Regions from separate parts of the Mesorhizobium sp. INR15 genome, predicted to be linked through region 1. Evidence: predicted binding sites of a transcription regulator. Region 1 holds the regulator's gene; the other holds the start of a gene.
The links. The regulator LexA, encoded in region 1, represses DNA repair genes until DNA is damaged. The targets are predictions, from matches to a motif close to TGTTCNNNNTGTGTTCNG.

Region 1 (4,426 bases):
TGGCGATCATCTGCGGAACCAGCGACGCATCGAAATTGGTATGGCTTTCCGTGTAGACGACTTCCTTGCCTTCGTTGAACCCGTTCGCGGCAAGCGCCTTTTTGAAACCGGCGACGGCGGCGTTCAATTGCGGATGTTCGCCAAAATTGGCGATGCCGATGCGGATCTGATCAGCGGCCGAAGCGCCGATATTCGCCATCAGGACGCCGGCCAGGGCCAATCCCGGCAGCCAAGCGGATTTCAACTTCATCATCATTTCCTCCCAGATTTGATTGGTGCCGCTTACGGTGCGGCAACTGTGGCAATCATGATCAGTCCATCCTTGCCTGTCAAACATTATATATAATTCTTGCCACACCCTCACATGATATATAATTCTTCCCAGGTCAGCTGACGGACGAAAGCGCATGCAGGATCAGAAGAGATCGACAAAGACCGAGGCGGCTTATCAGCTGCTGCGGCGCGATATCCTCACCACCCGCCTCATGCCGGGCGCGCCCCTCAAACTGAGCGCATTGCGCGGCACCTACGGCGTTGGCTGGACACCTCTGCGCGAGGCATTGTCGCGGCTGGAGGCCGAGCGCCTGGTCACCGCGATCAGCAATCGCGGCTTTGCCGTCGCCCCCGTATCGCGAGCCGAACTCGAGGATCTGGCGCACGCGAGGATGGTTGTCGAGATACCCCTGTTCCTGGAATCGATCGAGAAAGGCGGTAAAGCATGGGAAGATGCCGTCGTCACCGCCCACTACCGGCTCTCCCGCTGCAAGACCGCGGTTGACGATCCTTCGGATGAGGCCGTCGACAAATGGGACGAGAGCCACGAGGCCTTCCACGCGGCACTGCTGAGTGCGTCGACCTCCAACTGGCTGCTGCGATTCCGCTCCACAATCGCCGACCAGTTGCGCCGGCATCATCGCTTTCTTGGCCTTGCGCCGACACTGCGCGCCGCGGCAGGGCTCAAGGATGGCTATGAAGAGGCCATGGATGCGTTGCGCGAGGCGATAGCGATCGAGCACCACACCGCGATCATGGAAGCGGCGCTGGACCGTGATGTCGAGCGGGCAAAGGCGTTGATGGTGGCCCACATCGGCTACACGCTGCATGTCTATGTCCACAGCGAAGACAACAACGCGAGCAAGTACACCGCGCGTGCCGGCAGCTTGAAGACGGTCGGCAAATGAGCTCAACGCTCCCGCGCCGCCCGACACTCGAGGAGATTGGCGCGGCTCGCGACCGGCTGGCCGCGTCGTTGCCACGGACACCGCTGCTGCGTGTCGATCTTGGCGGGACCGACCAACGGATATTCCTAAAGCTTGAGACCCTGTCGCCCATAGGCGCCTTCAAGATCAGGCCGGCGCTGAATGCTCTGCTTTCCCGCGACGCCGATGCGCTACGGCATGGCGTCGCCACGATCAGTTCGGGCAACATGGCCTATGGAATGGCCTGGGCCGCAAGGGCGCTTGGCGTTCCAATGGCCGCCTACATGTATGCGGACGCGCCCCAGACCAAGATCGATGGAGTCCGCCGCCTTGGTGGCGAGGTGCGTTTCATTTCGCACGAGACCTGGTGGCGATACATCACCGGGATTGAGCGTCCGGATATCGCTGAACTCCTCATAAATCCCGTCACCGATCAGGCGGTACTGGCGGGAAATGGCACCATCGGCCTGGAGATCGTCGAAGACCTGCCGGAAGTCGATTGCGTGCTGACGCCCTACGGCGGCGGCAGCATGACAACCGGGGTCGCCAGCGCGGTCAAGGCATTGCGGCGCGACGCGAAAGTCTTCGCGGTCGAAGACGAAAACGCGGCGCCGGTCACCGCCGCCCTGGCGGCCGGGCGCATTGTCGATATCAAGACGCAGCCCTCCTTCATCAAGAGCATCGGTGGGCCGTCGCTGGTGCCTGAACTATGGCCTTTGGCAAACCAGCTTATCGACGGCGCTATTACCGTCAGCCTTCAGCAGGTGACGGAAGCAATGCGGCTGCTGTTTTCGAAAGCGAAGCTCGTGGCCGAAGGTGCCGGGGCGGCGTCACTGGCCGCCGCTCTTTGCAGCGAGCAGGCAACTGGCAACATCGTCTGTGTCATCTCCGGTGGCAACATCGATGCTGGCGCCTATGCGCAGGTCTTGGCCGGGGAAGTCCCACCGGCGTGATGTTGGCGCCGACCCACCCGTGGTTGGCATTTTGGCTTCGTTTCGTTCACGGCAAATGGCAAGTCAGCAAAGGTCGACATATCCGTCTTGGGCACCTGTCCATGACTGGTGCCAGGATTCGCCATGGGATGGGCCACACGCCGTTAACCATAACAATTTCAACGCTGGAAAGCATGCGCCAGCGGCGTGAAATGAGCCGTGGCGAAGCGGCACGGTGCCGACAATAATTTCAGCCGTCTTAACAAATTCATTAAACTTTAAACAGTTGCGGAACACAACTGGAACAGATAGTGTTTGTTCTGGGTTTGTTTTTCCGATTCTGGTTTCAGAACTCCTGGGGGCTGCCATGCTGACGCGCAAGCAACATGAATTGCTGATGTTCATTCATGAACGCCTGAAGGAAAGCGGCATTCCCCCATCCTTCGACGAGATGAAGGAGGCGCTCGATCTTGCCTCCAAGTCCGGCATTCACCGGCTGATCACGGCGCTGGAAGAACGCGGCTTCATTCGCCGGCTGCCCAATCGTGCCCGTGCTCTCGAAGTGCTGCGGCTGCCCGACTCGATCGCACCCGGCCTCAACGCGGCGCGCAAGTTTTCGCCCAGCGTCATTCAGGGCGGCGGTGGTCAGGGCAGCCTCGGCCGGCAGATCAAACCAGCTCCTTCGCGCATGCCTTCGGCCGGCAATGACGATGACGCGGTCTCAGCCGTATCCATCCCGGTGATGGGCCGTATCGCCGCCGGTGTGCCGATTGATGCCATCCAGCACCAGACGCATTCGATCTCGGTGCCGCCGGACATGATCATGGGCGGCGAGCACTATGCGCTGGAGGTCAAGGGCGACTCGATGATCGAGGCCGGTATTTTCGACGGCGACACAGTCATCATCCGCAACGCCGACACCGCAAGCCCGGGCGAGATCATCGTGGCACTGGTGGACGAAGAAGAGGCAACGCTAAAGCGGTTCCGCCGCAAGGGCGCTTCGATTGCGCTTGAAGCCGCCAATCCTGCCTATGAGACCCGCATCTTCGGGCCAGACCGGGTCAAGGTGCAAGGCAAGCTCGTGGGGTTGATCCGGCGTTATTGAGCCTGAGGCGCTGCCTGTTTCTCCGGCTTGACGTAGGGCGGCAAGCCTCGCGCTTCCCGTGAGAATTTTCGCTGTTCGTGCCAGGGCCGGTATGGTCTGTCGACGGCGAAGCTGATCCGTGCCGGCGCGGTCGCGGATAGCCTATCGAAGAAGATCGCGGCACTGCCTTTGCGGGCCAGCTGTCTTTTGGTCAGAACGAGTACCAGCGGATTGTGACACGGATCGTAGGCCGTGGCGTCGTTGATGATGATCAGGTCGGCAAACGCACAGGCTCTCCAGGCATCCTTGCGGTCCTCGACATGCGCGATGATCGCGCCGGACGGATGCCGGGCAACGCACACACCGGCCATGCAGTAGAACGGCGCTCCTGACGGCAGATCAGCAGGGTCGATATCGAACTGCGCGTCTTCCTTGCTGAACACCTCCGGCAGGACGATGGTTTCGGATCGCAGCGCGCGTTTCCAGTTGTCGACGGTGAACTCGTTCGGGCGCGGCCGGTTGACGGCGAGTTCGCCGCCGCCGATCGGCAGTGCGACCAGCCGTGCATCCTCGGAGACCAGCACGTCGGGCGTTTCGGCGCCGGAGACCGTCAACAGGCTGGCTAGCGCGAACGGAACGGCTGCTAGCCGCAGCCGGGTCGTCGCCATTGTCGCGATGATCAGGGCAATCGTTGCCAGCAGGACCGACCGCTGCGAAATCAGACCGACGGCATCGACCGGCGAGCGCTCGGAGATCCAGCCGGATACGGCGATCATCGCGGTCAGCCCTTTGCCCATCAAATAGAGGGCGGGCCCATCGAGGCCGAATGGCATCAGCAGCGCGCTGGCGACGGCCAGGAACATCACGATGGACACGATCGGCATGATGGCCAGATTGGCGAACAGGCTGAGCGGCGACACGCGCTGAAAATGCCAGATCGCAAACAGCGCCGTGGCACTGCCGGCGATGATCGAGGTCATCGCCAGACCGCCCATCATCAGCAGGAACTTTCGCGTCAGAAAGCCGGGCAAGGAGCGCCGTGGCGGCGGCGTCCTGGTTTTTCCCGCGCGATAGTCCGACCAGCCGGCATAGGCACCAACCAGGGCCGCGGTTGCAGCAAACGACATCTGGAAGCTCGGACCAACCACCTCGTGCGGCGATATCGCGATGACGGCGATGGCCGAGATCGCCAGATTGCGCATGGTCAGCGC
Region 2 (4,426 bases), 680 kb from region 1:
CCGGCCTTGTCGAAGTCGATGGTCAGCTTGTTGCCTTCGATGTTGGAAATGTTGCCGTTGCCGAATTTCTGGTGGAAGACACGGTCGCCGACCTTGAACGCGGATGGCGTGTCGGCGACGGATTTTGCGACCAGCTCGCCGTCGATGGTGCGGCCTTTGACGGAGGTGCGGCCGGCGCCGTAGCCGGAGTCGGTTTCGCCATAGCCGATGCGCTCGACATGATGGCCTGAGCGGCTGCCCCAGTTGCGGTCGGTCGCCTCGGTGCGGTTCGCTTGCGCGCGCTGCCAGCCGGGTGTGGCGTAAGTGTTTGAGAAGGTGCCGGATTTTTCCGCGCCGACATTGTCGAAGCGCGAGGCGCCATAGGGATTTTGCCGTCCAGCGCCCTGGCCGCCACGGCCAGAGGCGAACGAGCCGCCTCCATAGTTGTTGCCATAGCCGCCGTAGCTGTTGCCGCTTTCGGCGATTTCGACATGGGCTTCCGGCAGTTCCTCGAGAAAGCGCGACGGGATGGTCGATTGCCACAGGCCATGGATGCGCCGGTTGGAGACGAACCAGAGGTGCAGGTTCCTCTTGGCGCGCGTGAGGCCGACATAGGCAAGACGGCGCTCTTCCTCCAGTCCGGAACGACCGCCTTCATCGAGCGCGCGCTGATGCGGGAACAGGCCTTCCTCCCAGCCGGGGAGAAACACGGTCTCGAATTCGAGGCCCTTGGCCGAATGCAGCGTCATGATGTTGACGGCGTCGAGCTCGGCGTTCTGCTCGGCGTCCATGACCAGCGCGACGTGTTCGAGGAAGGAGCGCAGCGATTCATACTCCTCCATGGAGCGGATCAGCTCTTTCAGGTTTTCCAGCCGGCCCGGCGCTTCGACCGAACGGTCGTTCTTCCACATGTCGGTATAGCCGCTCTCCTCGAGAATGGTCTCGGCCAGTTCGGTGTGCGGCGTGGTTTCCAGCGCCTTCTGCCAGCGTTCGAAATTGGCGGAGACCTCGCGCAAGGCGGCGCGCGGTTTCGGCTTCATCTCGTCGCTTTCGGCAAGCTTGGCTGCGGCCTCCAGCATCGGGATGCGCAGCGCGCGGGCTGTGTCGTGGATCTGGCGGATGGTGGCTTCGCCCAGGCCGCGCTTGGGCACATTGACGATGCGCTCGAAGGCGAGATCGTCGGCGCCCTGGGCGACGACGCGGAAGAAGGCCATGGCGTCGCGGATTTCCAGACGTTCGTAAAAGCGTGGGCCGCCGATGACGCGGTAGTTGAGGCCGAGCGTGACAAAGCGGTCCTCGAACTCACGCATCTGGAAGGAGGCGCGCACAAGGATGGCCATGTCGTTGAGCTTGTGCTTCTGCCGCTGGTAGGTCTCGATGGTCTCGCCGACTGCGCGGGCTTCCTCCTCGGAATCCCAGGCGGCGTGGACGTGCACCTTGCCGTCCTCGGGTTCGTCGCGGTCGGTGAACAGCGTCTTGCCGAAGCGTCCCTCATTGTGGGCGATGAGGTGGGAGGCCGCACCCAGGATATGTGCGGTGGAGCGGTAGTTGCGCTCCAGCCTTATGATGGTGGCGCCAGGAAAATCCTTGTCGAAGCGCAGGATGTTGTCGACCTCGGCGCCGCGCCAGCCATAGATCGATTGATCGTCGTCACCGACGCAGCAAATATTGACTTTGTTGTCGCTCGCGGGCTGTTCCGCGCCTGCCGGCGCGGGCCCTCCGCGCGAGCCTCGCAACGGCTCGGACGCCCGGTCGGGCTTGCGGCTTTCGGCCGTACGCAGGTCTGTCGACGTTGAGCTGCTTCGCCCTGCATCCGGCCGTTGCGCGAGCAGCCGCAGCCACATGTATTGCGCGGTGTTGGTGTCCTGATACTCGTCGACGAGAATGTATTTGAAGCGCTTGTGATATTCCTTCAGCACGTCCGGATTGGCGCGGAAGATGCGGATCGGGTGGCACAGGAGGTCGCCGAAATCGCAGGCGTTCAGCGTCTTCAGCCGTTCCTGGTAGGCCTTGTAGAGTTCGCGACCCTTGCCATTGGCGAAGGCGCGGGCGTCGCCCTCGGCGATCTCGGCCGGGCCTTGCCCCTTGTTCTTCCAGCCGTCGATCATCTGCGCGAACTGCTTGGCCGGCCAGCGCTTGTCGTCCAGCCCTTCGGCCTGGATCAGCTGCTTGATCAGTCGCACGACATCGTCGGTGTCGAGAATGGTGAAGTCGGAGCGCAAGCCGGCAAGCTCGGCGTGGCGGCGCAGCAGCTTCACGCCGATCGAGTGGAAGGTGCCGAGCCACGGCATGCCCTCGACCGCTTCGCCAACGAGATGGCCGATACGCGTCTTCATTTCCCGCGCGGCCTTGTTGGTGAAGGTGACGGCGAGAATCTGCGAGGGGAAGGCGCGACCGGTGGCGAGGATATGGGCGATGCGGGTGGTGAGCACCCGCGTCTTGCCGGTGCCGGCGCCGGCCAGTACCAGAACCGGGCCTTCGGTGGTTTCCACCGCCAGCCGCTGCTCCGGGTTCAAACCCTTGAGATAGTCGGTCGCGCTGTTGTGGCCGCCGCGGGCAGCCATGGCGCGCGCGGCAATGCCCGACGGGGCCGTGGGCCGCGCATTGGGTTCATCGAAAAAGGGCATGTCTTCGGAAAAGCCGGACATCTCCCCCCGAATGTAGTGATTCGGCAGCGAAAGGCCAGAAGTGTCTACGTTTTGTTCCAGTTTTGATCGCCTTCGGCCTGCTTGACAGGCGCGGCGGGCGGGAGAAAGCTGTGTTGTGGACAGGCGGGGCGCATAGGCCTGTCCACGAGCGTCGCAAAACGCAACAGTCGAAGGAGTATCATCTTGGCTGTCACCATCACCTCCCTCATCCTTTTTCTCATCGGTCTGGTGCTTGGCAGCGGCGGTGTCGTGTTGGCTTCGCTGGGAGGTAGTTGGTACTACATCATCGTCGGCATCGCCTTCGTGATTTCCGCGTGGCTGCTCTACCGCCGCCGCTCCACCGGGCTTTGGCTCTATGCCGCGATCGTGCTTGGCACGCTGGCCTGGGCCGTCTGGGAAACCGGCTTCGACTGGTGGGAGCTTGGTCCGCGCGGCGGCATTATCGTGCTGATGGCGCTGTGGCTTTTGACGCCGTGGGCGAGGCGAGGGCTTGTCGGACCAGATGCGCGGGCACCGCTTATTCTCGCGGTGCTGGCATCGCTGGCGGTCGCCGGTTATTCGATGACGGTGGACCCGAAGGACATTGCCGGCGAGCTCGACACCGACAAGGTGATACCGGCCGCCGATCTCGGCGGCACCGTGCCGGCGGGCGAGTGGCACTATTACGGGCGCACGCCATACGGCCAGCGCTATTCGCCGCTCGACCAGATCACGCCGGAGAATGTCGCCAACCTGCAACCGGCCTGGACCTACCGCACCGGCGATGTGAAGGGCCCCGACGATGTCGGAGAGACCACCTATCAGGTGACGCCGCTGAAGATCGGCGACACGCTTTACATCTGCACGCCGCACAATTTCGCCATCGCCATCGATGCAGCCAGCGGCAAGGAGAAATGGCGCTACGACCCCAAGATCAAGCTGGACAAGGACCGCCAGCACCAGACCTGCCGTGGTGTGTCCTATTATGCCGACGCCGCCATCGGCGCCGGCCAGCCCTGCGCCTCGCGCGTCTATCTGCCGACATCCGACGCGCGGCTGATCGCGCTCGACGCGGCGAATGGGCAAGTCTGCCCGGCCTTCGCCGAGGCCGGCACGCTGAACCTGCTAACCGGGATGCCGTATCCGAAGTCGGGCTACTACTACTCGACCTCCGCGCCGCTGATCTCAGGCGGCAAGATCATCGTCGGCGGCGCGGTCAACGACAACTATTCGACGCAGGAACCGTCCGGCGTCATCCGCGCCTTCGATGTCAGCACCGGCAAACTGGTGTGGAACTGGGATGCCGGCAATCCGGACCAGACAACGCCACTGGCGGCAGGACAGACCTATACGGCCAACTCGCCCAACATGTGGTCGACGCCAAGCGCCGATGAGAAGCTCGGGCTGCTCTATGTGCCGCTCGGCAACCAGACGCCGGACCAGCTCGGTGCCGGCCGCAGCGCCAATGTCGAGAAGTTTTCGTCCTCGATCACCGCGCTCGATCTCAACACCGGGCAGCTGAAATGGGTGCGGCAGACGGTGCATCATGACCTGTGGGACATGGACGTGCCGGCGCAGCCGAGCCTTGTCGATATCACCAAAGCCGATGGCACCGTCGTGCCGGCGCTGGTCGGCCCAACAAAGCAGGGCGACCTCTATGTCCTCGACAGGCGCACGGGCGAACCTGTCATCGCGGTCAAGGAAGTGCCGGCGCCCGGCGGCGCCATCGAGGGCGATCATACGGCGCCGACACAACCGGTGTCGGACCTGTCCTTCAACCCGAAGCCGCTGACCGATGCCGATATGTGGGGCATCACCAT

Region 2: the regulator LexA is predicted to act here: its motif matches at 2,680-2,697, upstream of GA829_RS17620 (ATP-dependent helicase).

The regions. Positions count from the first base shown of each region.
Region 1 covers NZ_CP045496.1:4,289,503-4,293,928, reverse strand. The annotation lists gene GA829_RS20855 (ABC transporter substrate-binding protein) at 1-253, opposite strand, end outside; gene GA829_RS20850 (GntR family transcriptional regulator) at 408-1,181, shown strand; gene GA829_RS20845 (pyridoxal-phosphate dependent enzyme) at 1,178-2,152, shown strand; gene lexA (transcriptional repressor LexA) at 2,499-3,236, shown strand; gene GA829_RS20835 (ComEC/Rec2 family competence protein) at 3,230-4,426, opposite strand, start outside.
Region 2 covers NZ_CP045496.1:3,613,479-3,617,904, forward strand. The annotation lists gene GA829_RS17620 (ATP-dependent helicase) at 1-2,627, opposite strand, end outside; gene GA829_RS17625 (glucose/quinate/shikimate family membrane-bound PQQ-dependent dehydrogenase) at 2,811-4,426, shown strand, end outside.